DNA from 4 places in the Rhizobium sp. P1_B8 genome. Region 1 is predicted to be linked to each of the others. Evidence: predicted binding sites of a transcription regulator. Region 1 holds the regulator's gene; each other region holds the start of a gene.
What was found. The regulator PhoB, encoded in region 1, activates phosphate uptake and scavenging genes when phosphate is short. The targets are predictions, from matches to a motif close to TGTCATNNANCTGTCAT.
Positions count from the first base shown of each region.

Region 1 (7,091 bases):
CGAAGACCACGGATTGCGGACCGTCGATCACTTCGTCCGTCACTTCCTCACCGCGATGGGCGGGCAGGCAATGCATGAACAATGCATCATTGCCGGCTTTGGCCATCAAGGCCGCATTGACCTGATAAGGCTGGAAGACATTGTGACCCCGGGCCCGATGTTCCTGATTCATGGAGACCCAGGTATCGGTCACCACGCAATCGACGCCGGCGACCGCACGGTCGGCATCATGGCAGAGCATGATTTCGGCGCCCTCATTGCGGGCCCAGTTCAGATAGTGATCCTTGGGCTCGGAGCCAAGGGGTACGGCCATGTTCATGCGGTAGCCGAAACGCGCGGCCCCCTCGACCAGCGAATGCAGCACATTGTTGCCGTCGCCGGTCCAGGCGATGGTCTTGCCCTTGATCGGGCCGCGGTGCTCTTCGAAGGTCATGATGTCGGCCATGATCTGGCAAGGATGGGTGTCATCCGTCAGCGCATTGATCACAGGCACGGTCGCATGCTCGGCAAGCTCGACCAGCCGCGAATGTTCGGTGGTGCGGATCATGATCGCATCGACATAGCGCGACAGCACCTTGGCGGTGTCGCCGATCGTCTCGGCGCGGCCGAGCTGCATCTCGGTGCCGGACAGGAACAGCGTTTCGCCGCCGAGCTGGCGCATGCCGACGTCGAAGGAGACGCGGGTGCGCGTCGACGGCTTCTCGAAGATCATCGCCAGCATCTTGCCGGCGAGCGGCTTGTCGCCCTTGCCGGCCTTGAAGGCCTGCTTGCGGGCGAGCGCATCGTTCATGATGGTTCTGAGATCGGCTGATGTGACCGCCGAAAGATCGAGGAAATGTTTAGGAGCCATAGTCTTCTTACCTGTGCTGCGCCCGAAGGCGGCAATCTCGTCAAGCCGTCTTCTTGACCTTGGAGGCGCGAATGCTCTCGGCGGCGCGCTCGATGCGGGCAAGGCCCTCGCGGGCTTCCTCGGCGGTGACCACGAGGGGCGGAAGAAGGCGGATGACATTGTCGCCGGCGGGCACGCCGAGCAGATGGGCGGCGCGGATCGCCTGCAGCAGTTCGGCTGAGGGAACGGCAGCCTTGACGCCGAGCAACAGCCCCTCGCCTCTGATATCTTCGATCACATCGGGATAACGATCCTTCAGTGAGGCGAGGCCCTGGCGGAAGACCAGTGCGACGTCGCGCACATGCTGGAGGAAGCCATCGGCAAGGATGATGTCGAGCACGGCGCTGCCGACGGCCATGGCGAGCGGATTGCCGCCATAGGTCGAGCCATGCGTGCCGGCCTTCATGCCGGAGGCGGCCTCTGATGTGGCAAGGCAGGCGCCGAGCGGGAAACCGCCGCCGATGCCCTTGGCGACAGCCATGATGTCGGGGGTCACGCCCGCCCATTCATGGGCGAAGAGCTTGCCGGTGCGGCCGACGCCGGTCTGGACCTCGTCGAGGATCAACAGCAGGCCGTTGTCGTCGCAGAGCTGGCGGAGCGCCTTCATGAACTCGGTGGTGGCAGGACGGACACCGCCCTCGCCCTGCACCGGCTCGATGAGAATTCCAGCCGTGGCATCGGTGATCGCGGCGCGGACCGCTTCGATGTCGCCGAAAGCCACCTGATCGAAACCCGGCGCCTTGGGGCCGAAGCCTTCGAGATATTTCTCTTGGCCGCCGGCAGCGATCGTCGCCAGCGTCCGTCCGTGGAAGGCGCCTTCGAAGGTGATGATATGGAAGCGCTCGGGATGGCCCTTGGAAAACTGATAGCGGCGCGCCGTCTTGATCGCGCATTCGAGCGCCTCGGCACCCGAATTGGTGAAGAACACCTTGTCGGCGAAGGTGGCGTCCGTCAGCCGTTTTGCCAGACGTTCCTGACCGGGGATCTCATAGATGTTCGACAGGTGCCAGACCTTGTCGGCCTGCTCCTTCAGTGCGCCCACGACATGCGGATTGCTGTGGCCGACTGACGTAACGGCAACGCCAGCGCCGAAATCGAGATATCGCTCGCCGCTTTCGGTGATCAGCCACACGCCCTCGCCTCGCTCGAACCGCAGCGGGGCACGAGAATAGGTGTCATAAAGCGGCGCGGCTTCAGCCATGGCGCGATCTCCATCAAGTTGCCGGGCAATGACTCCGGCTAAGGAAACCAGGCCCGAAAAATCAAAAATGCCGCCTTGCGGCGGCGAGGGGCACTATTTCCTTTTCGCGCTGCAATGTCAACAAAACTGCGCCCTTAGCGTATGCAGCAAGGGTGTACAGCGGCATTTTCAGTCTTCAACAGGCATTATTGCAGAAATGCCACGCAGAGGCAGCAAGTTGGGGAAAACTACGAATTCGATTCATCCGGATTCATGCGACTCTTGTCACGGAGTCAGCCTCACACTAGGTTAAAGATCAATTACTAGACTGCATGCGGCGGAACTAGTCACCAAAATTGATCAAGCGTTTCTTGTTTCGGAGCTCCCGGGACAACGGTGAGGGATTCTGCCATCACCAACGCAAAAGGTGGAGACAGGGCATGAACTGGACAGACGAGCGGGTCGAGAAACTCAAGAAACTTTGGGCCGAAGGACTGAGCGCCAGCCAGATCGCTGCGCAGCTTGGCGGAGTCAGCAGAAATGCGGTCATCGGCAAAGTGCACCGGCTGAGCCTTCCAGGCCGTGCCAAGGCCGGCGGCACCAACACCGCCGCACGAACGCCGAAGCGCAATACATCGGCGCCGCGCGCACCGAACTATGCCTCACGGGTCGCCACGCGCACCGTTACCCGCCAGCAGGGCGCGACCATGCTGAAGGAAGAGATCGAGATCGAAACGATCGAGGAAATGGAATACGTGCCGAGAGGCAACGTGGTCGTGCCGATTTCCCGACGCCTCGGCCTGACGGAACTGACCGAACGCACCTGCAAGTGGCCGGTCGGCGATCCGCTGAAGGATGACTTCCATTTCTGCGGCTGCGAATCCCCCGACAATTCGCCCTATTGCAGCTACCACCAGAAGCTTGCCTACCAGCCGGTCAACGAACGCCGCCGGGCGGCCGCGCGGGCCAGCTGAGCGGGCTATTATCGTCAGACATAAATAACGGGCCAAGTGGCCCGTTTTTTTATGCAATTTTGGTTCGTGCCAATGGCTGCCCCTCATCCGGCTGCCGCCACCTTCTCCCCGTGAACGGGGCGAAGGGGCATGCGGCGCCCTCTCCGTTCCCAGCGCGCGCTCGTGTGGCACGTCCCCTCTCCCCGTTTTTTACGGGGAGAGGGTTGGGGTGAGGGGCAGCCATCAGCGCAAACCGGACAGCAGCGGGACAAAGCCCTCAGGCTTCCATCGAATAGCCGGCGCCGCGGACGGTGCGGATGACGTCCTGCATGTTGGAAAAATTCAGCGCCTTGCGCAGGCGGCCGACATGGACGTCGACGGTGCGCTCGTCGACATAGATATCGTGGCCCCAGACGCCGTCCAGAAGCTGCGAGCGGGAGAAGACCCGGCCCGGCGACGACATCAGGAATTCCAGCAGGCGGAATTCGGTGGGGCCGAGGCGGACTTCGCGGGTCTTGCGATGGACGCGATGGGTCTCGCGGTCGAGCTCGATGTCACCGCATTTCAGCACCGTCGACAGCACCTCGGGGCGGGCGCGCCGCAGCATCGCCTTGACGCGGGCAACGAGCTCGGGGGTCGAGAAGGGCTTGACGACATAATCGTCGGCGCCCGTCGACAATCCGCGAACACGCTCGCTCTCTTCGCCGCGCGCCGTCAGCATAATGATCGGCAGGCGCTCGGTTTCCGGCCGCATGCGCAGGCGCCGGCAGAGCTCGATGCCGGAGACGCCAGGCAGCATCCAATCGAGGATGAGAAGATCGGGCGTGCGCTCCTGAAGCCGCATTTCGGCTTCGTCGCCACGAAGGATGGTATCGACCTCGAAGCCTTCCGCTTCGAGATTGTAGCGAAGAAGCACGCTGAGGGCTTCCTCGTCTTCAACAACTGCAACTCTCGGGATCATGCGTGTCGGTCTCCTCGCGCATGATCCTTAAACCGGGGGTGATTTAAGCAATGCATCCTGCGCAAATTCAGAAATTGGCTGCGACCTCTTGCGCGCCCGGACGGGCGCGCACGCAGGTGGCGGGGTGTGGGCGGTTATTCCGTGACCGCGCCGACGGTGTTGGCGCTGTCGTCCTTCGGACGGTCGCCTTCCGGCTGCGCGCCTGTCGTCATGTAATAGATCGTCTCGGCGATGTTGGTGGCGTGGTCGCCGATGCGCTCGATGTTCTTGGCGCAGAAGAGAAGATGTGTGCAGCTGGTGATGTTGCGCGGATCTTCCATCATGTAGGTCAGGAGCTCGCGGAACAGCGAGGTGTACATCGCGTCGATCTCATTGTCCCGTTCGCGGATCGCATTCGCCTTGTCGGCGGAACGATTGGTGTAGACGTCGAGCACTTCCTTGAGCTGAACGAGCGCCAGCTCGGACAGATGCTCGAGGCCGCGAGCGAGCTTGCGGGGAACGCCGGTGCTTTGGACGGCGATGACGCGCTTGGCGGTGTTCTTGCCGAGGTCGCCGACACGTTCGAGATCGGCGGCGATGCGGATCGAACCCATGATTTCGCGCAGGTCCGAAGCCATCGGCTGACGGCGGGCGATGGTGACGATCGCCTTGTCGCCGATTTCGCGTTCGGCGTGATCGAGGATCACGTCGTCGGAGATGACCTTCTGCGCCAGCGCGGTATCGCCGTTGACGAGAGCGCGCACGGCTTCGCTGACCATCTGCTCGGCCAGGCCGCCCATTTCGGAAATCCGCCTGGACAGGAACTTCAAATCATCATCATAGGCAGAAAAAATATGTGTCGATGCCATGGGGCTTTATCCTCGAATAACGGGAAGGCTTGGTGTCGCCAAGATCAGCCGAAGCGACCCATGATGTAGTCCTGGGTGCGCGGATCGTCGGGATTGGTGAACATCTTGTCGGTGTCGTTCTCCTCGACGAGATTGCCGAGGTGGAACATGGCGGTGCGCTGCGAGACGCGCGCGGCCTGCTGCATGGAGTGGGTGACGATGACGATCGTGTAGTTCTCGCGCAGCTCGTGGATCAGCTCCTCGACCTTGGCGGTGGCGATCGGGTCGAGCGCCGAGCAGGGCTCGTCCATCAGGATGACTTCAGGGCTGACGGCGACGGCACGGGCAATGCAGAGGCGCTGCTGCTGACCGCCCGACAGGCCGGTGCCGGATTCGTGCACGCGGTCCTTGACTTCGTTCCAGAGACCGGCGCGCTGCAGGCTGGTCTCGACGATCTGGTCGAGATCGGCCTTCGACATGGCAAGGCCATGGATGCGCGGGCCGTAGGAGACGTTTTCATAGATCGTCTTCGGGAACGGGTTCGGCTTCTGGAAGACCATGCCGACGCGGGCGCGAAGTTCGACGACGTCGATATCGGGATCATAGATATCGTCGGTATCAAGCGTGATCTTGCCGGTGACGCGGCAGCCGTCGATCGTGTCGTTCATGCGGTTGAGGCAGCGCAGGAAGGTCGACTTGCCGCAGCCAGACGGGCCGATCAGGGCGGTTACGGTGTTTTCGCGGATGTTCAGGTTCACATCGAAAAGCGCGCGCTTTTCGCCGTAGTAAACCGAGACATCCTTTCCGATCATCTTATACGGGCCGTTGCTCATCTTGTGATCCAGCGCCTTTTCAACTGCAGCTTCCGTCAACATGTTCATGATGTTTAACTCCGTTTACCAGCGGCGCTCGAAGCGACGACGCAAGAGGATGGCGCCCATGTTCATGACGATCAGGAACAGGAGCAGGACGATGATGGCACCCGAAGTACGCTCAACGAAGGCACGTTCGGCCTCGTTGGCCCACATATAGACCTGCACGGGCAGAGCCGTCGAGGGATCGAGCGGTGTCGTCGGCGCGTTGGCGACGAAGGCGACCATGCCGATCAAGAGCAGCGGCGCGGTTTCGCCGAGCGCATGCGCCAGGCCGATGATCGTGCCGGTGAGGATGCCGGGCATGGCGAGCGGCAGAACATGGTGAAACACCATCTGCATCTTCGACGCCCCGAGGCCGAGCGCTGCGGCACGGATCGACGGCGGCACGGCGCGCAGCGCCGCACGCGTCGCGATGATGATCGTCGGGAGGGTCATCAGCGTCAGCACCAGGCCACCGACCAGCGAAGCCGAGCGCGGCAGGCCGATGAAGTTGATGAAGACGGAAAGACCGAGCAGGCCGTAGACGATTGAAGGGACCGCGGCGAGGTTGTTGATGTTGACCTCGATCAGGTCCGTCAGCTTGTTCTTCGGCGCGAACTCCTCGAGATAGATCGAGGCGGCGACGCCGATCGGCAGAGCGAGCACGAGCACGATCAGCATCAGGTAGAGCGAGCCGATCAGGGCGACGCCAAGGCCTGCGGCCTCCGGACGGCTGGAATTGCCATTGACGAAGAGGCCGGTGTTGAACTGCTTGTGGAGAGCGCCGCTCGCCTTCAGCTCGTTCATCCAGGCAACCTGCTTGTCGTTGACCTTGCGGTTCTTCTCATCGACCGACAGATCGATCTGGCCCTTGTTGGCGCTGTCGACATTGGCGTCGGCGAGCACCGTGACATTGACCGTCTTGCCGATGATCGACGGATCGGCGACGACCATGTCGCGCAGCTGGACCGGCGCACCCTTGGAGAGCATCGCGGATGCATCGCGCACATCGGGACGGCTCGAGGCATTGACGTTCAGCTGCTTGACGATCGCGTCGCGCAGGAGAACCGGGTAGTTGGCGGCGATCAGCACCGAAGGGTCGGTCGCACGCTTATTGTTCGGGTCGATCGTCTTCTCGGAGAATTCGATCGGCAGGGTAATCGCCGTCTGCTGGAAGGCGGTGTAGCCTTTGCCGATCACCGTCCACAGCAGGATGAAGAGGAAGACGAGACCGAAGGTGATGGCGGCGATGCCATAGGCCTGGAACCGGCGCTCGGCGGCGTAGCGGCGCTTGATGCCGATATCGCGGCGCACTGGCGCCTTGGAAACGGTGACGCCTGATGTGGGAGAAACAATATCCGTCATTCGTACTGCTCCCGGTATTTGCGCACGATGTAGAGCGCATAGATATTGAGGCAAAGCGTGAT
Region 1 is NZ_JBFTZZ010000004.1:89,466-96,556, reverse strand. Features, by position in the region: gene argF (ornithine carbamoyltransferase) at 1-850, opposite strand, end outside; gene AC1D2N_RS07315 (aspartate aminotransferase family protein) at 891-2,090, opposite strand; gene AC1D2N_RS07310 (GcrA family cell cycle regulator) at 2,510-3,043, shown strand; gene phoB (phosphate regulon transcriptional regulator PhoB) at 3,300-3,983, opposite strand; gene phoU (phosphate signaling complex protein PhoU) at 4,118-4,831, opposite strand; gene pstB (phosphate ABC transporter ATP-binding protein PstB) at 4,876-5,691, opposite strand; gene pstA (phosphate ABC transporter permease PstA) at 5,707-7,029, opposite strand; gene pstC (phosphate ABC transporter permease subunit PstC) at 7,026-7,091, opposite strand, start outside.

Region 2 (7,091 bases), on a different contig from region 1:
GTCGGCGCTGTCATAGCACTGCTCGAGGACCTGGGCCTCCCATTCCGGATAGGTCTTCATATCGGAATTGGACGAGCCGCAGACCACGAGTTCGAGCGACTTGTCGAAGCCGCGCATGGCCTTCGCCGTCTCATCCGCCAGCCGGCCATATTCGTAGGCGGACTTGTGACCGACCTGCCAGGGACCATCCATCTCGTTGCCGAGGCACCACAATTTGACATCGTGCGGATTGGACCAGCCGTGCTTGCGGCGCAGATCCGACCAGTAGGTGCCGCCCGGATGATTGCAATATTCGAGGAAATTGCGGGCTGCATCCAGGCCGCGTGATCCGAGATTGACGGCGAGCATCGGCTTGGTGTTCGCCTTCTTGCACCAGTCGACGAATTCATTCACGCCGATCTGGTTGGCTTCGCGGGTGCGCCAGGCAAGGTCGAGGCGAACCGGGCGCTCCGCACGGGGCCCGACGCCGTCTTCCCAATTATAGGCCGAGACGAAATTACCGCCGGGATAGCGGCAGTATGGCGTGTCAAGATCACGCACCAGATCGAGGACATCCTGCCGGAATCCATCCTCATCGGCCGTCGGGTGTCCGGGCTCATAAATGCCCCCGTAGATCGCCCTGCCAAGATGCTCGAGAAATGAACTGTAGAGCCTGGAGTCAATGGTCGCGATGCGGAAATCGCGGTGAACCACAACGTTCGTCTTCAACGGATCCTCCCGTTTATATATCAGATATTTTGTTTTCTTGCCTCTAACTTGATATCAGGAATGTTGTTCTGTCAACCAAGTTGCGACTTTAATCATACTAATAGGGATTTCAGAAAAAACTGTCTATTTACAGTTATTTGGCTGACTTTATCGGTCGTCGCAACTGGAAAGAATCGTGATATTTAAATCAAGATTTCCGATTTTGATTTTTCAGACGTGTAGCCGCATGATGATATCGCGGCCGTGATTTCCGAAGCCGCGACCGAAAATATTGACGCCGCCAGTATGGCCGGCATTTTCTGCGATGCCGACCCGGAGCCGGATGGAGGAATGCTGGGCAAGCGCGAGATCGCTGAGCGTGACATTCGAGGCGGCCATACCGTCGATGAAGGTGCCGCGCGTGGAGATCCGCCAGGTCTTCATCATCCCATATTGCGAGCCCTCGAGCTTCCACCATGCCGGCGTGAAGGCGCCGCGCTTGTCGCCGTAATCGCCAGGGGACGTCCAGGTTCCGATCGCCATTCCATTGACCCAGAGCGTTATATCCGAAGGCCAGTCCGGATTGGTGCCCGGCACCTCGGACGACAGCTCCAGCGAGAACTCTATGGCGCGGATATCCTTGTTCAACACCTTGGCGTTGTTGGGGAATTTATATTCCACATATCCCCGGCCGAACCAGACGAGCCCAGCCTGCATGCGCTGCGGATCGAGGAAATAGTCGGGGACATCGAGGGGGCCGATGACGCTCTCGGTGGAGCAAAGACCGCACGGCGCATGGACGTCGCAACTGGTGTAGAGCCCCACCGGCATCTCGACTTCGATGATATTGTTGGCCCTTTGGGCTGCACTTTCCTCGAAGCTGATCAGAATTTCGCTGTAGATCGCCGAGCAGATCTTCTGGTTTCCCTTCCGGGCCTTCGTCAGCTGGGAATCGACCAGCCGGGCGTCTTCCAAAATCTGGATCCCGGTGGCGACAGTCGATTGAGGAAGAGAAAGGGCACGCGCGATATCGTTGATATTCATTGGTCCCTTGGCGCAGAGCAGCTTGAGCATCTCCAGCCGCGCCGGCGCCGAAAGCGCGCGTATCGCATCATTATTCTCGCCGGCGGCAATCGTCAAAAACGAGCGTTCCATCATTCCCCCACTATTTCCGATGAAATGATGTATATCTGAAATTATGATACATCAAGTGGGAATGCGTCGACGGGTTTGATTGTTATTGTTGAGAAAGACGTCATTGGTCCTGGGCATTTCTTAAAATTCCAGGCGTCCTAATGCCCGGTCGCCTCGGGCTGCAGATCGGCATCGGTCAGGGTTCTGAGGAAGGCGACGATGTCGTCGATTTCGGGATCGGTGAGGGCAGGCGCGTCGCCCGGCTTCCTGCCGAAGGGCGGATCCTGGTTGAGGTTATCCCAATAGGCCTGCGGCAGGTCGTCATATTTCCGGATCGTGCCGTCGGCATTCCTTGGATACCAACGGCCGGGATTGCTGTCGCGGGTCGCATAGAAGGAGACGACGTCGCGCAGCGAGTGGAAATAGCCGTTGTGGAAGAAGCTCTTTTTCAGCGCAACGTTGCGCAGCGTCGGGGTGCGGAACAGGCCGCAATAGTCGCTGCGCCCGGCAAAGTCGGTGCGCTGAGGGCCGCAAAGGCCGAGATCGTGATAGTTGGGATCGTTGTTGGCCGGGACCGCCATGTTGCGGGGCGCGGCGAGCCCGAGGAAGCCGAAATCGGAAAATTGCGGCGGCTCGCCGTCATTGGCGGGCTCGCTTAAGTGACAGCTCGAACAGTTGCCCTTGGCTGGGTCCTCGAACAACTGCCGTCCGCGCAGCTCCTGCGTCGTCAGCGTCGCCTTGCCGGCGAGAAAGGCGTCGTAGCGGCTGGAATAGGGATAAAAATCCGGGCCGCTCTGCTCGAAGGTGGCGAGCGCCTCGGCGGCGGCATCAAAGGCATCCTGAGGATTGTCGAACATCGTTTCGCCGAAGGCCGCCTTGATGTCGTCGGCATAGGCGGCCTTGCGCAGCTTCGCCACTACCTGGGCCGCATCCCTGTTGCCCATTTCGAAAGGCGAGAGCAGCGGGATCTTCGCCTGATCGGCACCGTGATCGACCCGGCCGTCCCAGGTCAGGCCGCCCGTCGGGCCGTTGTCGACGCTTTCGTCTCCCTCGTCCTCGGAATCGTAATAATGCTCGGTGAAAGCAGGTACCGATTGCAGGTAACGCAGCGTCGGAACAGCGCGCAACCCCGGCTGGTCCCGATGTTCGCCGCCCATTTCGACCGGCATGGCCGATGCCGGGCCGAAGGCGTGATTGGGATCATGGCAGGACGCGCAGGCCTGCAAGCCAGAGGCCGACAGCGAGGGATCTGAGAATATCTCACGGCCAAGTGCGGTCAGCGTTTCGGCTCGGGCGAAGGCCTCAGCGCGCGACGTCGGTCCGGGATGAACGCCGACAGCAGGCGCCGCGCTGCTTTGCCGCAGGGGAAGAATGGCAAGACCAAGCGCCACGGCACCCATGCCGACGGCCAGGCCGGAGCGCACAAGCCAGATGATCTTCGTCGTCATGATAAGGATTCCAATAAGTTAGTACTGGTTTCCGCCATGATCGAACCTCGCTGCAACAAATTGATGACGGCCAGTCTCCTGCGGCATCACGGCAACCCCTGATGTCACAAAGTTGATAGACGGCCGGAATAGCGTCCGAACGCCCCCGAGCGTTCTCCGCTCCCTCTAGCCAACGCCCCCCTAGCCATGAGGTACCCCCGTGAAAAGACTGAAACTCCTCCATTCGATCTGTCTCGCCGGATCGGCCATCGTGCCGTTTGCGGTGGCGACGGCAACCCATGCGGCGCCGGCCGGTTACGACAAGATCGACAATGTCGTCGTCATCTATGCCGAAAACCGTAGTTTCGATAATCTCTATGGCAGTTTTCCCGGCGCCGACGGGCTCTCGAACGCGACCGCCGATCGCGCACGCCAGCTCGACCGCGACGGCCAGCGGCTGTCCGAACTGCCGCCGGCCTGGGGCGGCCTCACCGCCAAGGGTGTCTCGCCTGCCGTCACTGAGGCGCAGTCGGCCCATCTCGCCAACGCCTCCTTCGCGATCGACGATCCGCAGGGCTTCGCAGAGGCGCCTTCGGTCATCACCCGCGACCTCTGGCATCGCTTCTACCAGGAGCAGATGCAGATCGACGGCGGCAAGAACGACAAGTTCGTCGCCTGGGCCGATTCCGGCAGCCTGGTCATGGGCCATTACGACGGCTCCATCCTGCCGATGTGGCAGGTCGCCAAGAAATACGTCATTGCCGACAATTTCTTCCAGGGCGCCTTCGGCGGTTCGTTCCTCAACCATTTCGCGCTGGTCTGCGCCTGCACGCCCTATTATCCCAACGCCGACAAGAGCCCGGCCAAGCCCACCATCGCCAAGGTGGATGCGGATGGCACGTCGCTGACGGTCGCGGAAAACGCCCCGAAGTCGGCGCTGGACGGCGCACCGAAATTCGTTTCCGACGGCACGCTGACGCCTGACTTCTACGCCGTCAACACCATGCAGCCGCCCTACCAGCCGAGCGCCAATCCGCCGGCCAAGGATGGTGACGCGGCCTATGCCGATCCGGCGGCGGCAACGACGCTGCCGCCGCAGCATGAAATCACCATCGGCGACCTGCTGTCGCTGAAGGGTGTCAGCTGGGCCTGGTATAGCGGCGCCTGGCAGGCAGCCCTGGACGGCAAGAATGCCACCCCGGTGCCGAACTTCCAGTTCCATCACCAGCCATTCAACTATTTCGCCAATTTCGCGCCCGGCACCCAGGCGCGTGCGGATCATCTGAGGGATGGTGGCCTAGGCGGTGAAGCCTTCCTTAGGGATATCGACGACGGCAAGCTGCCGGCGGTTTCCTTCTACAAGCCGCAGGGCAACCTCAACGAACATGGCGGTTATGCCGATGTTTCGAGCGGTGACCAGCATCTTGCCGATGTCGTCTCCCACCTGGAGAAGAGCCCGCAATGGGGCCATATGCTCGTCATCGTCACCTATGACGAGAATGGCGGCTTCTGGGATCACGTCGCGCCGCCGAAGGCCGATCGCTGGGGCCCGGGCAACCGCATTCCGGCCTTCATCATCTCGCCCTTCGCCAAGGGCGGCATGGTCGATCATACGCAGTACGACACGACGTCGATCATCCGCTTCATCACCGCGCGCTACGATCTGCCGGTGCTGCCCGGCATCGTCGCCCGCGACAAGGCGCTGCGCAACAACGACCGGCCGCCGATGGGTGACCTGACTGCCGCGCTCGACCTGACGCATTGACCGATCACGAGCGGCCCCGGCGCTGGCCGGGGTCGCTCTCCCTTCAGGCTTACCGTCATCGCCGCAGCAGCGGCCGCAAGGTCGCCTGCGTTTCCTTCAGCAGCGGCAGATAGCGCTCCTTCATCTCCGCCGCCGGGACGAGAGCAGCCGGCGCGCCGATATTGATCGCTGCGACCGTTTCGCCACGGTCGTTGTCGATGGGCACGGCAATGGAGCAGAGGCCGATCTCCAGCTCCTGATCGATGATGGCGTAACCCTCAGTGCGGACACGGCGGAATTCGGCGATCAGTTCGTCCGGATCGGTCCTGGTATTCGCCGTGTTTTGCTTCAGCTCGCTGCGGGCCAGGATGGCGCGGGCCTCGCTCTCGCCAAGGGCCGCGAGCAGAACGCGCCCCATCGAGGCGCAGTAGGCGGGCAGGCGGCTGCCGGGGGTGAGATTGATCGACATGACGCGGCGCTGCGAGGCGCGGGCGATATAGACGATGTCGGTGCCGTCAAGCACCGAGGCCGAGGCGCTCTGGCCGGCCTTTTCCGAGAGAAGATCGAGATGTGGCTGCAGCAGGGCCGGCAGCGGCGTCGCTGAGAGATAGGCATGACCAAGGCGCAGGATCTTTGGCGTCAGCGTGAAGAACTTGCCGTCATAATCGGCATAACCGAGCTCGGCGAGCGTCAGCAATGAGCGGCGCACGGTGGCGCGGTCAAGCTCCGTCAGCTTGGCGGCCTCGGCAATGGAAAGCCGTTGCCGCGTTTCACCGAACGCTTCGATGACCTTCAGGCCGCGGGCGAAGCCGCTGACGAAATCCGTTTCGCGCATGGGTCCAGTCTCCAATGGATTCATTCATGTTGTGCGATATATGAACAAATGTCAAATATCGCACAAATTTCTTGCCGTCCGGCCCGCCGCGCTTTATCCCTGACGCTCAAAGGACGGGAACCAGTTCCCGATCGCATAGCCAAGGAGAGATCCCGCATGGACAAGACAGTCGGGAGCACGGCGGAAGCCGTCTCTGAGATCGGAGATGGCGCGACCGTCATGATCGGTGGTTTTGGGGGCTCGGGCGCGCCGATCGAGCTTATTCATGCCTTGATCGACAAGGGCTCCAAGGGCCTCACCGTGATCAACAACAATGCCGGCAACGGGCGCATCGGTATCGCGGCGATGATCGATGCCGGCATGGTGCGGAAGATGATCTGCTCTTTCCCGCGTTCGTCGGATCCGCGCGCCTTTACGGATAGATATGTGGCCGGCGAAATCGAGCTCGAGCTGGTGCCGCAGGGAACGCTTGCCGAGCGCATCCGCGCCGGCGGGGCCGGCATCCCGGCTTTCTATACGCCGACCGCCTACGGCACCGAACTGGCCGACGGTAAGGTCATCGCCGAATTCGATGGCCGCCATTACGTGCAGGAGCGCTGGCTGAAGGCCGACTTCGCGATCGTGAAGGCCGAGATCGGCGATATCCAGGGCAATCTCACCTACAACAAGGCCGGCCGCAACTTCAATCCGCTGATGTGCATGGCCGCGGCGAAGACCATCGTCCAGGTCTCATCTATCGTTCCGGCCGGCGGCATCGATCCCGAGCATGTGGTGACACCAGGCATCTTCGTCGACCGCGTCGTCACTGTTCCCAATCCCCAGCAGGAAGAAGAGCTCATTCGAGCCGGAGTGGCCTACGTATGACCATCGACACTCGTGAGGACATCAAACTTTCCAATGCGCAGATCGCCTGGCGCGCCGCGCAGGATATCGCCGATGGCGCCTATGTGAACCTCGGCATCGGCTTTCCCGAAATGGTCGCCCGCTATCAGCCGCCCGGCCGTCAGGCGATTTTTCACACGGAAAACGGCATCCTGAATTTCGGCGAGCCGCCGGCCGCAGGTGAGGAAGACTGGGACCTGATCAACGCCGGCAAGAAGGCGGTGACGCTGAAGCCGGGTGCCGCCTTCTTCCATCACGCCGATAGCTTCGCCATGGTGCGCGGCGGCCATCTCGACGTTGCGATCCTCGGCGCCTATCAGGTCGCCCAGAATGGCGATCTCGCCAACTGGCGGGTGGGCAGCAAAGGCGTGCCGGCCGTTGG
Region 2 is NZ_JBFTZZ010000046.1:19,986-27,076, reverse strand. Features, by position in the region: gene arfA (arabinosylfuranosidase ArfA) at 1-708, opposite strand, end outside; gene AC1D2N_RS33920 (ArsR/SmtB family transcription factor) at 919-1,845, opposite strand; gene AC1D2N_RS33915 (cytochrome-c peroxidase) at 1,980-3,269, opposite strand; gene AC1D2N_RS33910 (acid phosphatase) at 3,469-5,013, shown strand; gene AC1D2N_RS33905 (IclR family transcriptional regulator) at 5,069-5,827, opposite strand; gene AC1D2N_RS33900 (3-oxoacid CoA-transferase subunit A) at 5,984-6,691, shown strand; gene AC1D2N_RS33895 (CoA transferase subunit B) at 6,688-7,091, shown strand, end outside.
Region 2: a site for PhoB is predicted at 3,322-3,338, ahead of AC1D2N_RS33910 (acid phosphatase). Genes of this name have one in related genera too.

Region 3 (7,091 bases), on a different contig from region 1:
CTGACTGGGGGATGCCTTGATGCCACAGAGCATTTCGCGCTTGCCGGCGAAGCCCTGGCGGCGCTCGACGGCAAAACCCGCGGCGATGAGATTGCGGCGCACGAAGCCGGCCGCCGCATAGGTGGCGAAAGTGCCGCCGGCTGCGCTTTTCTCACAGACGAGCCGCATCAGTTCCTCCGACCACATATCGCTGTTGCGCGACGGGGCGAAGCCGTCGAGATACCAGGCGTCGAAGTCGTCTTCGGCTGCCGCGACGCCGTCCAAGGCATAGCCGCATACGACGCTGAGCGTCGTCTGGGCGTCGAGATCGAGTCGCACGATACCGACCGGTATTTCCGGCCAAGCCGCCGTCAGCACCTGACGTTCGGCATCGATCTCCGGCCAGTGCGACAGCGCCCGGCCGATTTCTTCGCCGCGCATCGGGTGGAGTTCGAAGGAGGTGAAATGCAGGTGCTGGCCGTCGGCACGGTGGAGCTTCCATTGCCGCCAGGTTTCGGCGAAGTTCAGGCCGGTGCCGAAGCCGAGTTCTCCGATCCGGAATCTCTGCCCGTTCCAGCGTTCCGGCAGGCCGTTACCGGCGAGAAAAACGTGGCCGCATTCCAGCCGCCCATCGGTCTGGCAATAAAAATGATCGCCAAAGGCGGTGGAATAGGGCATATCGCCGTCGCGCCATTCGAGCGGCTGCGGCGCGCCCGCGCCAATCTGATCGGGGTTCACGTCTGTCATGGAAAAAGCCGATAGTCCTCAGCCGGTCTCAGGTCAATCATCCTCAGAATTGCTGATCGTCGGCGGCGGCATCATGGGGCTCTGGGCGGCCGTCCATGCCGAGCGCCGGGGCATCCGTACTCTTGTTGCTGACGCCGGCAGGTTGGGCGAAGGTGCAAGCGGCGGCCTGCTCGGCGCGCTGATGCCGCATATGCCGGACCGATGGTCGGAGAAGAAGCAGTTCCAGTTCGATGCACTGGTCTCGCTCGAAGCCGAAATCACAGCGCTCGAAGCCGAGACCGGGCTTTCCGCCGGGTATAACAGGTCCGGACGGCTGATCCCGCTGCCGAAGCCGCATCTCAAAAAAATAGCGCGCGGCCATTTCGAGGACGCTGAACAGCATTGGCGGGTGGGCGAGCGCCGCTTCCATTGGCATGTGCTCGACAGGCCACCGGTCAACGGCTGGATCGAGGCGTCCGCCGGCGAGAGCGGCTTCGTGCACGACACGCTCGCCGCGCGCGTTGCGCCCCGCTTGCTGATCGCAGCGCTTATCGCCTTCCTTCGGCGAGCAAAGCATGTTCGTATCCTGGAGCATGCGACGGTTGCGTGCCTTGACCCTGATCGCGGCACGACCGAAATCAACGGTGAAACGATCGCTTTCAGTCACTGCATCGTGGCCGCCGGCCATCGCTCCTTTCCATTGCTGCAAGAACTGACGCCGGGGCTGAAACAACCGCTCGGCCAGCCGGTCAAGGGGCAGGCAGCACTGTTGAAAGCCGATATTGACCCGGCGCTGCCGACGATCTTTCTCGACGGGCTCTATGTCATCGCGCATGAGGGCGGGCACGTGGCAATCGGCAGCACCAGCGAGAACAGTTTTGACGATCCCAGCTCGACCGACGCCCAGCTCGACGTGCTGATCGAGGCGGCGCGCGGCATCGTGCCGACGCTTCGCGACGCTCCCGTTGTCGAGCGCTGGGCCGGGCTTCGTCCGAAGGCGATCGACCGGGATCCAATGATCGGCCGCCATCCCGATCACCGGCGCCTGATCGCGCTGACCGGCGGCTTCAAGGTCAGCTTCGGCCTCGCCCACCGGCTGGCGGAGGCGGCGATATGTATCGCAGGCGATACAGACTGCGGATTTCTGCTGCCGGAAAGCTTCGCAATTTCAAGCCACATCGCCGCGGCTTCACGTTAAACGTGAATTAGGCGGCGCTGCGTTTCGTTATTCTGTCATGCAAATCACCTATCTGCTTGCGCATCGACAGCGCCGGATCTCACCGGCGCTCACTTCCTTGATGGAGGAAATTGCATGCGCTATGCCATTTGCTTCACGCCGCCGGCGAGCGATCCGCTGTCGCTCGTGGCCGCCAATTGGCTTGGCCGAAACGTGTTTTCGGGCGATATGATGGAGCCTCCGGCAGTCCGTGGCCTCGGCATTCACGAGATCGCCTTCCATACCGCCGTGCCGCGGCGCTACGGATTTCACGGCGTTTTGAAGGCGCCGTTCCACTTGTCCCGCGACATGCCCGAATCGCAACTCCTGCGCGATCTGATGCGTTTTTCCGGGACCTTTGTTCCCTTCCAGATTCCGCGCATCGAAGTCGCCCGGCTCGGCAATTTCTACAGCCTGCTGCCGAGCACTCCCTGCGAGCAGATCCAGTATCTCGCTTCGGCGATCGTGCAGGAATTCGATCGTTTCCGCGCGCCGCTCAGCGAGGCTGAGATCGAACGCAGCGATCCGGACGGGCTATCGGCGACGCAATTTGCCAATCTGCATCGCTGGGGCAATCCCTACGTGATGGAGGAATTCCGCTTTCATATGCCGGTGACGGGTCCCGTCAACGCGATCGACATGCCGCGCCTCGAGCCGGTGTTGCGGACAATCTTCGAGCCTGTCCTCACCGAGCCTGTCACGGTTTCGAACGTGGCGCTGATGATAGAGGAGGGCACCGGCGGCCCTTTCCGCGTTCACTCGCTGCATCCGATGGGCAAGGTCAGCGCGCGCAAAATCGCCTAAGGATGCTGATGAGCTAAAGCCTTGTGCCGCAAAGGCAAAATCCGGCCGAGCAGTTTCCGTCTCGACATTCCGGCTGCGGATGCTACCGTTCCCCGTCTTTTCAGAAGGTGATTTGATGGTATCCGAGACTTATCCGCGCAATCTCGTTGGTTACGGGCGTCTGACGCCCGATCCGAAATGGCCGGACGAGGCACGCGTCGCCGTGCAGTTCGTCATCAACTACGAGGAGGGCGGCGAAAGCTCGATCCTCGACGGCGATCCAGCTTCCGAAAACCTGCTGTCGGAGATCGTCGGTGCGGCCGCCTGGCCAGGGCAGCGCAACCTCAACATGGAATCGATCTACGAATATGGTTCGCGTGCCGGCTTCTGGCGGCTTTGGCGCATGTTCACCGATCTCAAGGTGCAGGCGACCGTCTACGGCGTGACGCTGGCGATGGCCCGCAACCCCGAGGCCGTTGCCGCGATGAAGGAGGCCGGCTGGGAGATCGCCAGCCACGGCTACCGGTGGCTGGAATATAAGGATTTTCCCGAAGATCTGGAGCGCAAACATATCCTCGAAGCCGTGCGACTGCACACCGAACTCACCGGCGTGCGGCCCTACGGCATGTATCAGGGCAAGCCTTCCGACAACACGCTGCGACTGGTGCAGGAGGAGGGCGGTTTCCTTTATTCCTCCGATTCCTACGCCGACGACCTGCCTTACTGGGTGAAGGGCGTCGACGGGAAACCCTTCCTGATCATTCCGTATACGCTTGAAACCAATGATATGCGATTTGCGACGCCGCAGGGCTTCAATGCCGGCGATCAGTTCTTCACCTATATGAAGGATGCCTTCGATACGCTTTATGAGGAAGGCAAGACGGGCAGCCCGAAGATGCTGTCAGTCGGCCTGCATTGCCGCCTCGTCGGACGTCCCGGCCGGGCAGCGGCGCTGAAACGCTTCATCGAATATGTGCTGAAGCACGACAATGTCTGGATTCCACGCCGCATCGAGATCGCCGAACACTGGCACAAGCACCATCAGCCGGAAGCGCTTTGATGGTGTCGCGCGAGGATTTCGTCTCCCGCTTCGGCGGCGTCTTTGAACATTCGCCTTTCATCGCCGAGCGCGCCTATGACGCCGGCCCCGTGATGGAGCCGCTGACGGCGGCCGGCGTGCATGCGTCGCTAACCGCCATCTTCCGCGCGGCAAGCCCGCAGGAGCGTCTCGGCGTGCTCAACGCCCATCCTGACCTTGCTGGGCGCCTCGCGATATCGGGCGAACTCACCGAGGACAGCCGGAAGGAGCAGGCCGGCGCCGGTCTCGATCGCTTGAGCCCAGCCGAGTATGCCCGATTCACCGAACTCAATTCGATCTATGTCGAAAAATTCGGCTTTCCCTTCATCATCGCCGTCAAGGGGCTTGGCAAGGACGATATCCTGTCGGCGTTCGAAACACGGATCGGCAATGATCGGCATGAGGAATTTGTGACCGCGACGGCGCAGGTCGAACGGATCGCGCTGCTGCGGCTGACATCGATGCTGCCGGAGGCTGAATGAAAGAGCGGCGCGCCATCGACTATCTCAATGAAATGTATGAGGCGGCATCCGAAGCGCTGTCTTTCGTCGGCGGAATGGATGAGGCGGCGTTCGCCGGGGACAAGCTCACCTTCAAGGCTGTTGCCTTCTGCCACTTCACCATCGGTGCGGCGGCGTCCCGACTGCTCGTCAACCATCCGGAATTTGCGACTGAGCATCCCGATCTGCCATGGACGAGAATCTGTGGCATGGGTAACCTTATCCTCGAGGAAGTCTTCGATCTCAGTCCGTCGAACATATGGGAGGCGACCTATCGCACGCTGCCGGAGCTTCTTTCCGCGATCGATGCGGTCCGTTACTGGCATGCCCAAGGCGAATGAAGCCATGTCCGAATTTCTCGAGATCCGCCCGCTCACCAAATCCGCCTTCGCTCCCTTCGGCGAGGTGATTGAGGCCGATCCGGCCTCGATGCGGTTCATCAATGGCGGCACGACGGAGCGTTTTCATGCGCTGGCCACCGCTGATGCGACGGGCGAGGGCGCAGGCGTCATCATCAACCTCTTTCGCGGACAGCCGCGCAGCTTCCCCTATGACGTCGGGATGATGGAGCGCCACCCCCTCGGCAGCCAGAGTTTCTCGCCGGTCTCGGGCCGTCCTTTTCTCGTCGTCGTCTCCGAGGACGAGAACGGCCGCCCGGGCAGGCCGCAGGTGTTTCTGGCGCGCGGCGACCAGGGCGTAAACTACCGCCGCAATGTCTGGCATCATCCGCTGATGGCGCTCGACCAAGCCTCAGACTTCCTGGTCGTCGACCGCGACGGGCCAGGCAACAATCTGGAAGAATTCTTCTTCGAAGCCCCTTTTATCATCAAAGAGCCAGCCCCATGACCGGACTGACCACGCATGTTCTCGACACCGCCCTCGGCAAGCCGGCCGAGGGCCTGAGGATCGATCTTTTTCAGCTCGACGGCGAGATTCGCAGGCATCTGAAGACGGTCGAGACCAATGCCGACGGCCGGGTTGATGGCGGCCCTATCCTCATTGGCGAAAATTTTCGAGCCGGTACCTATGAGCTGGTCTTCCACGCCGGCGATTATCTGAGGGCGAGCGGCACGCCTCTGCCGCATCCGGCCTTCCTCGATCTCGTGCCGATCCGCTTCGGCATTGCCGACGTCACGGCGCATTACCATGTGCCGCTGCTGATTTCGCCCTATGGCTATTCTACCTATCGAGGGAGCTAAAAAATGCGGTTTGCGGCAATTGCCGATATCCACGGAAACCATCTGGCGCTCGAGGCGGTGCTTGCGGATATTCGTGCACAGGGCATCGAGGAGATCGTCAATCTCGGCGATTTCTTTAGCGGGCCGCTCGAAGCCGGCAAGACGGCAGACTTGCTGATGCCGCTCGGCCTGACCTCGATCCGCGGCAATCACGACCGCTACCTGATCGAACAGGATCCGGCGGCGCTGCATGTTTCGGATGCCGCCGCTTATCACCAATTGTCGCCAGCCCATCTCGATTGGATCCGTAGTCTTCCATTCGATACCGTCTATTGCGATGAGGTCTATCTCTGCCATGCGACGCCGAAGGACGACAATCTCTACTGGCTGGAATCCGTTTCGCCGGAGGGTTTCGTCTTCCTGAAGCCGATCGAGGCAATCGAGGCGCTGGCCGACGGCATCGACCTGCCGCTGATCCTTTGCGGCCACAGCCACATCCCCCGCGCTATCAGGCTTTCCGACGGCCGTCTCATCGTCAACCCCGGCAGCGTCGGCTGCGCGGCCTATGACGACGAGCTGCCCTATTACCACAAGGTGGAAGTCGGCCATCCGCTGGCGAGCTACGCCATTCTGGAAAAGACGGCGGCCGGATGGATATGGCAGTTCCGAACGGTCGCCTATGACCATATGGCGATGTCAGCACTGGCCACCGAAAGGGGCCGTGCCGACTGGGCAGGCGCGCTGGCAACGGGTTGGGTGAGATAGAGCATGATGCCGAAAAGTATGTGCGGTTTTCGGGCAACATCATGCTCTAACTATTTAATTTAGAACAAGATTCAGATTTTAGGCCGAACCGGCCTAAAATCTAACCCGGAAAGGCTCTAGTCCAGACCCGCTTTCGCGGCGATCAGTCCTTCTTTGGTGCCGGCTTCGGGGCCGGAGGGATGATCGTTTGTGTCGGGGCTGGGGCCGGTGTTGCCGGCTTTGCCGGGGCTGCGGTGGTTGCCGGTCTTGCCGGTTTTGCGCCATCGAGATTTCCAAGAAGTGATGAGATGGCATCGTCGCCGTCGAAGCCGGCTTCCTTCAGCAATTTGTCGAGGATCGGTTTATTCGCCTGATAGGAGAGGAGCTGGCTGGCCAGCCCTTCGCCGAGCCCGATGCCGTTTCCGCCGGCCGCTCCGTTTCCGCGGCCGAGCATGCCGCCGGTATCGAATATCCTGATATCGGAGATCTTCTCGATCGGCTTGACCGCCTCGGCGAGCGCCTGCGGAATGATGCGGATACGTTCGCGGGTGATCTCGAACTCGATGATAGCAGAGCTCAGCTTGTTACGCGCGTCGTTGAGCAATGCTTCGCTCTCGGCCGCGGCCTTGCCGGTTTCGAGAATGCCCTTGGCCTTGATGATCGCCGCATCCGCCTCGGCGGTTGCGAGCGTCTTGATGGCCTCGGCCTGGTCGCTTGCTGCCTGCTTTTCGGCCTCCGCGCCGACGGTGACGGCGGTTGCTTCCGTCTCGGCTTTCTTGCGTGCGTCGATCACGGCAATCTGCCTTTCGCGTTCGGCAATCTCGATCGCCTTGGCGGTGCCGACCTTTTCTTCTGCCGCTATCGCCAGCGCGCGGGCCGCTTCCGCA
Region 3 is NZ_JBFTZZ010000001.1:282,376-289,466, forward strand. Features, by position in the region: gene mnmC2 (tRNA (5-methylaminomethyl-2-thiouridine)(34)-methyltransferase MnmC2) at 1-726, opposite strand, end outside; gene AC1D2N_RS01315 (NAD(P)/FAD-dependent oxidoreductase) at 725-1,903, shown strand; gene AC1D2N_RS01320 (DUF1045 domain-containing protein) at 2,018-2,725, shown strand; gene puuE (allantoinase PuuE) at 2,841-3,764, shown strand; gene uraD (2-oxo-4-hydroxy-4-carboxy-5-ureidoimidazoline decarboxylase) at 3,764-4,264, shown strand; gene AC1D2N_RS01335 (HepT-like ribonuclease domain-containing protein) at 4,261-4,623, shown strand; gene AC1D2N_RS01340 (ureidoglycolate lyase) at 4,628-5,128, shown strand; gene uraH (hydroxyisourate hydrolase) at 5,125-5,481, shown strand; gene AC1D2N_RS01350 (metallophosphoesterase family protein) at 5,485-6,225, shown strand; gene AC1D2N_RS01355 (flotillin family protein) at 6,368-7,091, opposite strand, start outside.
Region 3: a site for PhoB is predicted at 1,926-1,942, ahead of AC1D2N_RS01320 (DUF1045 domain-containing protein). Genes of this name have one in related genera too.

Region 4 (7,091 bases), on a different contig from region 1:
ACAATCGGGTGTAGCGCTTCAAGCCGGCTTGCGGGAGCGGAACATTCTCGTCCGGCATTTCGCCAAGCCACGTATTTCGGATTTCCTGCGCATCAGCATCGGCGCGGACGAGGAGTGCGCGCGCCTGGTTTCCGCTCTCAAGGACATGCTGGCGGCCTGAGCAGCCCACCGATTTCCTCAGCTTTCGGCCATGGCGCCGGCAAGCAAGGTCTTTGCGGTCCAGCGCAGAACCTTCTCCGCTTCCTTGGGCTCCAGCTCGCAGATGTCACGCATCACCACCAGTGCCTCTATGCCAACCGCCAGCGACAGTGCGTGGACGAGGCGCTGAAAATTCTTCGGCGGCATGGTTGCCTGCAGCGGTGACATCGCCTCTTTCAGCCATGCGATGCGGCGGCCACCGCGGCGGACCTGCGCTTGGCCGACAGCCGAGCTGCCGAGAAGCGCGCGAAAGACGCCCTCATTGTCGATGACCATCTTGAAGATCTGCGAGACCAGGTCGTCGAGCCGATGGCCGACCTCCGCATCGCCCATGTCGTTCCGCGCTGGCGGGATCTTGATCACATCCGCAACGCCATCGAGGACCGCCTCGCGGATGATTTCATCCGGCGTCGAGAAATATCGGTAGGCCGTCGCGCGCGAAATGCCAGCGAGATCGGCCACTTCGGCGACCGAGGGGTGGCCGCCTTTCTCTATGATCTCGCGCGCGGCACGCAGCAACTCGACACGCGTGCGACGCTTTTGATTGACCCTCTCGAATCTTTTTTCTTGACTGTCCATTCATGCCTCGTTATGAGATTGATGTCTCATTAAGAGTTAAGTGTATCACAATCAAATCAAGGCACAAGTCGATGAATTCCGCTCCCCTTTCCGGCCGGTCCGACGCCGCTGCGCCGATGACCGTCCATTTTCTTGGCAATATCCTCACCTTTCGTGCCCGCTACGCGGATACCAAAGGCAGCTTCACCGTCATCGAAGCCTATACGGCTCCGAACGCCGGCCCGCCGCCGCACACGCAGACGGATCAGGAAGCCTTTCTCATCCTCGAAGGCCGTTACGAGATCGTCGTCGGCGACGAGACCAAGCATTGCGGCCCCGGCGATTTCGTCCACGTCTCTCCGGGCACGCTGCATTCCTTCCGGAATATTGCCGAGACGCCCTCGATGCTGCTTTTGATCAATTTCCCCGGCGATCTGCATGAGGAGTTCTTCATGGCGATCGGCGAGCCGGTCGCACCCGGCACGACAGCCTTTCCGCCGATGAGCGCGCCCGACGTTCCGAAGATCGTCGCGACGGCCGCCCGTTTCGGCATCGACATTCCGCCGCCGCCGCAGGCGTGAGCCCGCGGCCCCGGGGAGCAAGCGCTGCGACGCCGATCCCAATCCTTTCGACTATCGAGGAATCAACAATGAGAATGCATCATGTCGATCGCCTGCTGGCATCGAGCAGCTTTCGGATCTTTGCCCGCATTCTGCTGACGCTGGTCTTCTGGTCGAGCGGGCTTGCGAAGCTCTTCGACTTCCCGACCGCGATCGCAGAGATGGAGCACTACGGCCTTGCGCCTGCTGCGCCGACTGCGATTGCCGTCATATTCGTGCAGCTAGCCGGCTCCGCCCTTGTCATCTCCGGTCGGCATATCTGGCTCGGGGCGGGCGCTCTCGGCGTCTTTACCGTGCTGACGATCCCGATCGCGCACGCCTTCTGGTCGATGAGCGGCCAAGCCGCCTTTCTCGAGATGCTGTTTGCGATCGAGCATCTGAGCGTCGTCGGCGGTCTGATGATCGTTGCGATCCTGGGGCGGCGAACCGCTGCGGTTCAGGCGCCTGTTTTAGCCGGCGCCTGAACGATCGGATCATCGGCGTCGGGGAACAGTCAAAGCTCCCCAACGCCGGAGGCGGGCCTGGGGATGTCAGCTCTTCCGGTCGGCGATGAAATGCGCCGCGGCGGTGAGGATCGAGGCGCGAGGGCCGTAGGGGGCAAGCAGCGCCTCGGCATCGCGGACATGCTCACGGAGCTGGGCTTCGGCCCATTCCATGCCGCGAAGAGCTACAAGTGTTCCCTTGCCGCGGGCCGCATCCTTGCCGGTTGCCTTGCCCATGGTCGCGGTGTCCGAGGTCAGGTCGAGAATGTCGTCTGCAAGCTGGAAGGCAAGACCGATCTTTTCGCCGAAGGCGCGCAGGCGGCGGCGATCTTCCGGCGGGCTTGCCGAGATGACGGCGCCGGCTTCACAGGCGAAGCGGATCAGCGCACCGGTTTTCATCGCCTGCAGGCGGATGATGCCGGCTTCGTCGGGGGCCTGCTTTTCTGCCGCGAGATCGAGCGCCTGGCCGCCGGCCATGCCGCCGAGACCGGCTGCGCGGGCAAGGGCCAGCACCAGCGATGCCTTGCTGGTATCGGGAAGGGTCGTTTCCGGCGCAGCGATGATGTCGAAGGCGTAGGTCAGCAGGCTGTCGCCTGCGAGGATTGCCGTCGCTTCGTCGAACTTGATGTGTACCGTCGGTTTGCCGCGGCGCAGGTCGTCATCGTCCATGGCCGGCAGGTCGTCATGCACGAGAGAATAGCAGTGGACACATTCAAGGGCGGCGCCGACGCGAAGTGCCGCCTCTGCGTCGCCGCCGAGAAGGGCTGCACTTTCGACGACGAGAAACGGGCGCAGCCGCTTGCCGCCGTTCAGCACGGCATAATGCATGGCATCGCGCAGCGTCTCGGGCCTGGCGATTTCATCGGAAAGAGTGCTCGGCGAGAGCAATAGGTCGAGCAGCGCCTCGATCTCGTGGGCGTTGTTCTTCAGCCTCGTCTCGAAAGTGTTCCGGTTCGCGTCCATGGGCGCTGTTTGGCATGAGCGCCCACGGGCTTGCAACGGAATTGTCGATGGCGGCAGCAAGATTCGCCGCGCACTCTGGCATAAGCTCTGCACAGGCGTTATGAGAACGACAGGAGCGAAATCGGACTTGGGGACATTGGATATAGCGCCAGAGAGAGAGGACAGCGTCGACATGCCGGCTCGTCGGCGATGGTTCGAAGACCGGCGTGTGTTGAAACGCATTGTTCTTGCCGTGCTGATCTTGCTGATCCTTCCCTATGCACTGATCTTTTTCTATCTGCTGCCCTTCATTCACCCCGTCTCGACGCTGATGTTGCGTGATCTCGTGCTGCTGCGTGGTTACGACAGGCAATGGGTGTCGCTTGATAATATCGCCCCGGTTGTGGTGCAGTCGGTGATGATGTCGGAGGACGGGCAATATTGCTTTCACGGCGGCGTCGACTGGGCGGAAATGCGCATGCTGGTCGAGGATACGCTGAAAGGTCAGGCGACACGCGGCGGCAGTACCATTCCGATGCAGACGGCGAAGAACCTCTTCCTCTGGAACAGCCGCTCCTTCGTGCGCAAGGCGCTGGAACTTCCGCTCGCGGTGACCACGGATTTCGTCCTGTCGAAACGGCGGTTGATGGAAATCTATCTCAACATTGCTGAATGGGGTCCCGGCATCTACGGCATCGAGGCCGCGGCCCAGCATCATTTCAAGGTGCCGGCCTCGAAGCTGACGCGGCGCCAGGCATCGCTGCTTGCCGTCTCGCTGCCAAACCCGATCGACCGCAATGCCGGCAAGCCCGGACGAGGCCTTCGCCGGCTCGCCGGCGTCATCGAGAGACGCGCGCAAGGTTCAGGCGATTACATCAGGTGCATTTATGATTGACATCAGAACTTGTCGTTAGAGCAGGATTCAGATTTCAGTCCGGGTTCTGCCTGAAATCTGAATCCTGTTCTAAATTATATAGTTAGCGCATGATATCGTCCAAAAACCGCTCACACTTTTCGGCATCATGCTCTAGAAGCGGCAAGTGTCATCTGACATTCTTGGTTCTGCCATATGGGCGAATGCAGTCCAACCAGAGCCCCCGAGTCGCCCATGACCACCACGACGTTTTCGCCCGAGCTTCTCCTTTATTCGGAGAGGCATAATCCGACCCCGCCCGCCCATCTCGGCAGCCGCTATCGCAAGGTCGGCGGCTTTCTGCCGGAAGCCGGCAACACCATCGTCTGCCATCTCGAGAAGGGCTCGCAGACGCAGACGGCGCTGATCGAGGCGCGTGAGAAATATCTGGCGATGCCCGAGGCCCCGCAGTTCCTCTTCACGCCGATATCAAGCATTCACATGACGCTTTTCGAAGGTGTCATCGAGACCAGGCGCCGGCAGGATTCCTGGCCGGGCGACCTCCCACTCGATACGCCGATCGAAGACATGACCGCGCTGATGGCGGCCAGGCTCGAAGGTTTCTCGATGTTCGATCCCTTCAAGGTCGCCATCGTCGACGCTCGCCCGTCGGGCCTGCTCGTCGACGGGGCGACGGAGAACGACCGCAGGGTCATGCGCGCCTGGCGTAATGCGCTGGCTGATCTTCTGGGCTATCGCCAGCCGAGCCATGAGGAATACAAGTTCCACATGACCTTTGGCTATGCGATCGAACGGCTGGAGGATGAAGCCTTGCCGCGCTGGCAGGCGATGCTCGATGAGGTGGCCGACGATATCCGCCGCAAGGCCCCTGTTCTCGAGCTGACCCCGCCGGCATTCTGCGTGTTCGAGGATATGAACCATTTCCACGAATTGCTGATTTTCGATTTCGAAGCCTGAACGGGAGAGGCCCATGGATAAACCGACGCTGTACATTGCCAACAAGAACTACTCTTCCTGGTCGTTCCGGCCCTGGATGGCGCTGACGGGCGCCGGCGTCGATTTCGAGGAAGTCCTGATCCCCTTCGACTATCCCAGTGGCAATCCCAATATCAAGGCGATTTCGCCGACCGGGCGGGTGCCGATCCTGCAGCACGGCGCATTGAAGATCTGGGAATCGCTGGCGATCGTCGAGTATGTCGCCGAGCTTTATCCGGACGCCGGCCTTCTGCCGAGGGATCGTGCCGAGCGGGCGCTCGCCCGTTCGGTTTCGATGGAAATGCTCTCGAGCTTCCGGGCGCTGCGTAGCGCCTGCCCGATGAATATCCGCCGGCCGAAGGGCAAGATCGCGCTGCCGGATGGTGTCGACGCCGATATCAGCCGTATCGAGACGATCTGGCGCGACCTGCTGCAGCAATCCGGCGGACCGTTTCTGTTTGGTGCGTTCAGCGGGGCGGATGCGATGTTTGCGCCTGTCGTCAACCGGTTCGACATCTATGATCTCGTCAGCCGAAACGATATCCTGGCCTATATGGAGACCATGAAGGCGCATCCGGCCTGGCGGAAATGGGAAGAGGCGGCCCGCGCCGAGCCTTGGATCGTGCCGGAAGACGAAGTCTGAGCCTGGAATCATCGGCTTCGCAAAAAATACGCATGGGGACTGGTCAAGGCCACCCCTTGCATGTATAAGCGCGCCAAATTCCGAAATCGCGACATGTCCGTTTCGGCCGCCAGTCTGGCCGTGGGAATGTTTTGCCCGCAAGTGGAGTAAGTGAAATGGCTGTACCGAAGAGAAAAACAAGCCCGTCCAAGCGCGGTATGCGCCGTTCGGCAGACGCACTGAAGGCTCCGACCTACGTCGAAGACAAGAATTCCGGCGAACTGCGCCGCCCGCATCATATCGACCTGAAGACCGGCATGTATCGCGGCCGCCAGGTCCTGACGCCGAAGGAAAGCGCATAATTTCCCGATCCGGCTTGTCCGATCGAAGTTTCAAGGCCGGCGTCATGCCGGCCTTTTGCATTTCGACAATATAATATTTGCAATGACTTGCAGTCAGACAACGGTTTGCGGCAGTATTCTTCTTGCGCGCTACTGTGCCGCGCGTCTTTTCAGACGCGCAAAGGACGCTGTAGCACTTTGAAGCTACGCATCATGCTTTCCGAAAATCGCATCCGATTTTCGGAAAGCATGATGCGCTGGGAGATTGCCGATGATAGCCGCCATGCCCCTGATGATTATCCCGTTTATTCTTTACAATCTGGCGATGCTGGGCCTGATGGGCGATGGCGGCATTCCGGCACTGCAGCATGATATCATCGTGCTGTCGATGATCTCGGGCGCGATCTGGAGCATGGCGCTCGGCGATCTTTTCATCGTCATCGCACTTGTCGTGCTGTTCTTCGAAATCCTCAAAGCGACCAGGACCGGTCCCGGCAATCTCGTCAACCACATGTTGTCGATGCTGGTCTTCATCGCCTTCCTGGTCGAGTTTTTGCTCGTCCGGGATGCTGCGACGCAGGTATTCTTCATTTTGATGACGATCGCTCTGATCGATGTCATCGGCGGTTTTGCCGTGTCGATCCGAAGCGCCGGGCGGGATGTCTCGATCGGACTATAGGTTGTCGAGCTTGTTCTGAAGGGCGCGGAGCTGTTCCTTCAGCTCGTCGATATCCTTGGCCTCGGCCTTGCGGCTTTCCTTGGCAGGCGGCGTCATGAAGGGCGAGAACATCTGCATCGCCTGCTGAAACAGCTCGGTGTTGCGGCGAACATGGTCCTCGACCATCTGCATCGGCAACTGCAGGTTCTTGCCGAGCGGCGTTTCGCCGAAAGCGCGGGTCACCTGCTCGCGCATCTGGGCTTGTTGTTCGGTGAAGGAGCGCATCGAATGTTCGAGAAAGCTCGGCACGACCATCTGCATCTGGTCGCCATAATAGGTGATGAGCTGGCGCAGGAAGGAGATGGGGAGCAGTGTGTTTCCGGTCTTTGATTCCTGTTCGAAGATGATCTGGGTCAGCACCGAATGGGTGATGTCATCTCCGCTTTTTGCATCTTGTACGGTAAATTCTTCGCCCTTCTTCACCATCTCCGCCAGGTCTTCCAGCGTCACGTAAGTGCTGGTGCCCGTGTTGTATAGGCGGCGATTGGCGTATTTCTTGATAACAATCTGACCCTCATGCTTCGCCATATCAGTCTCCTGAACCCCCGTCTGATTTATGGATATTCCTCCAGTTGAGACTGTAAACGCAAAAGAAGGCCGGTGACAATCTCTTTGTGCGATGCGGCAAACCTTTCACAGAGCAGATGAATCGGGCTTTCGCGGGCTGCTGCCGAAAAATGACGGCAGCCGGTCTTCGCGTTTGACTTGTGCTCCAAGCTTTGCCAGTTTCCACTTATGTAAGTGAGACGAAAACGAGGAGC
Region 4 is NZ_JBFTZZ010000023.1:36,537-43,627, forward strand. Features, by position in the region: partial or broken gene AC1D2N_RS24760 (pyridoxal phosphate-dependent aminotransferase) at 1-160, shown strand, start outside; gene AC1D2N_RS24765 (TetR/AcrR family transcriptional regulator) at 178-777, opposite strand; gene AC1D2N_RS24770 (cupin domain-containing protein) at 849-1,337, shown strand; gene AC1D2N_RS24775 (DoxX family protein) at 1,406-1,840, shown strand; gene AC1D2N_RS24780 (polyprenyl synthetase family protein) at 1,907-2,821, opposite strand; gene mtgA (monofunctional biosynthetic peptidoglycan transglycosylase) at 2,958-3,695, shown strand; gene AC1D2N_RS24790 (DUF1868 domain-containing protein) at 3,909-4,631, shown strand; gene AC1D2N_RS24795 (glutathione S-transferase family protein) at 4,645-5,292, shown strand; gene rpmF (50S ribosomal protein L32) at 5,448-5,633, shown strand; gene AC1D2N_RS24805 (hypothetical protein) at 5,884-6,291, shown strand; gene phaR (polyhydroxyalkanoate synthesis repressor PhaR) at 6,286-6,858, opposite strand.
Region 4: a site for PhoB is predicted at 3,842-3,858, ahead of AC1D2N_RS24790 (DUF1868 domain-containing protein). Genes of this name have one in related genera too.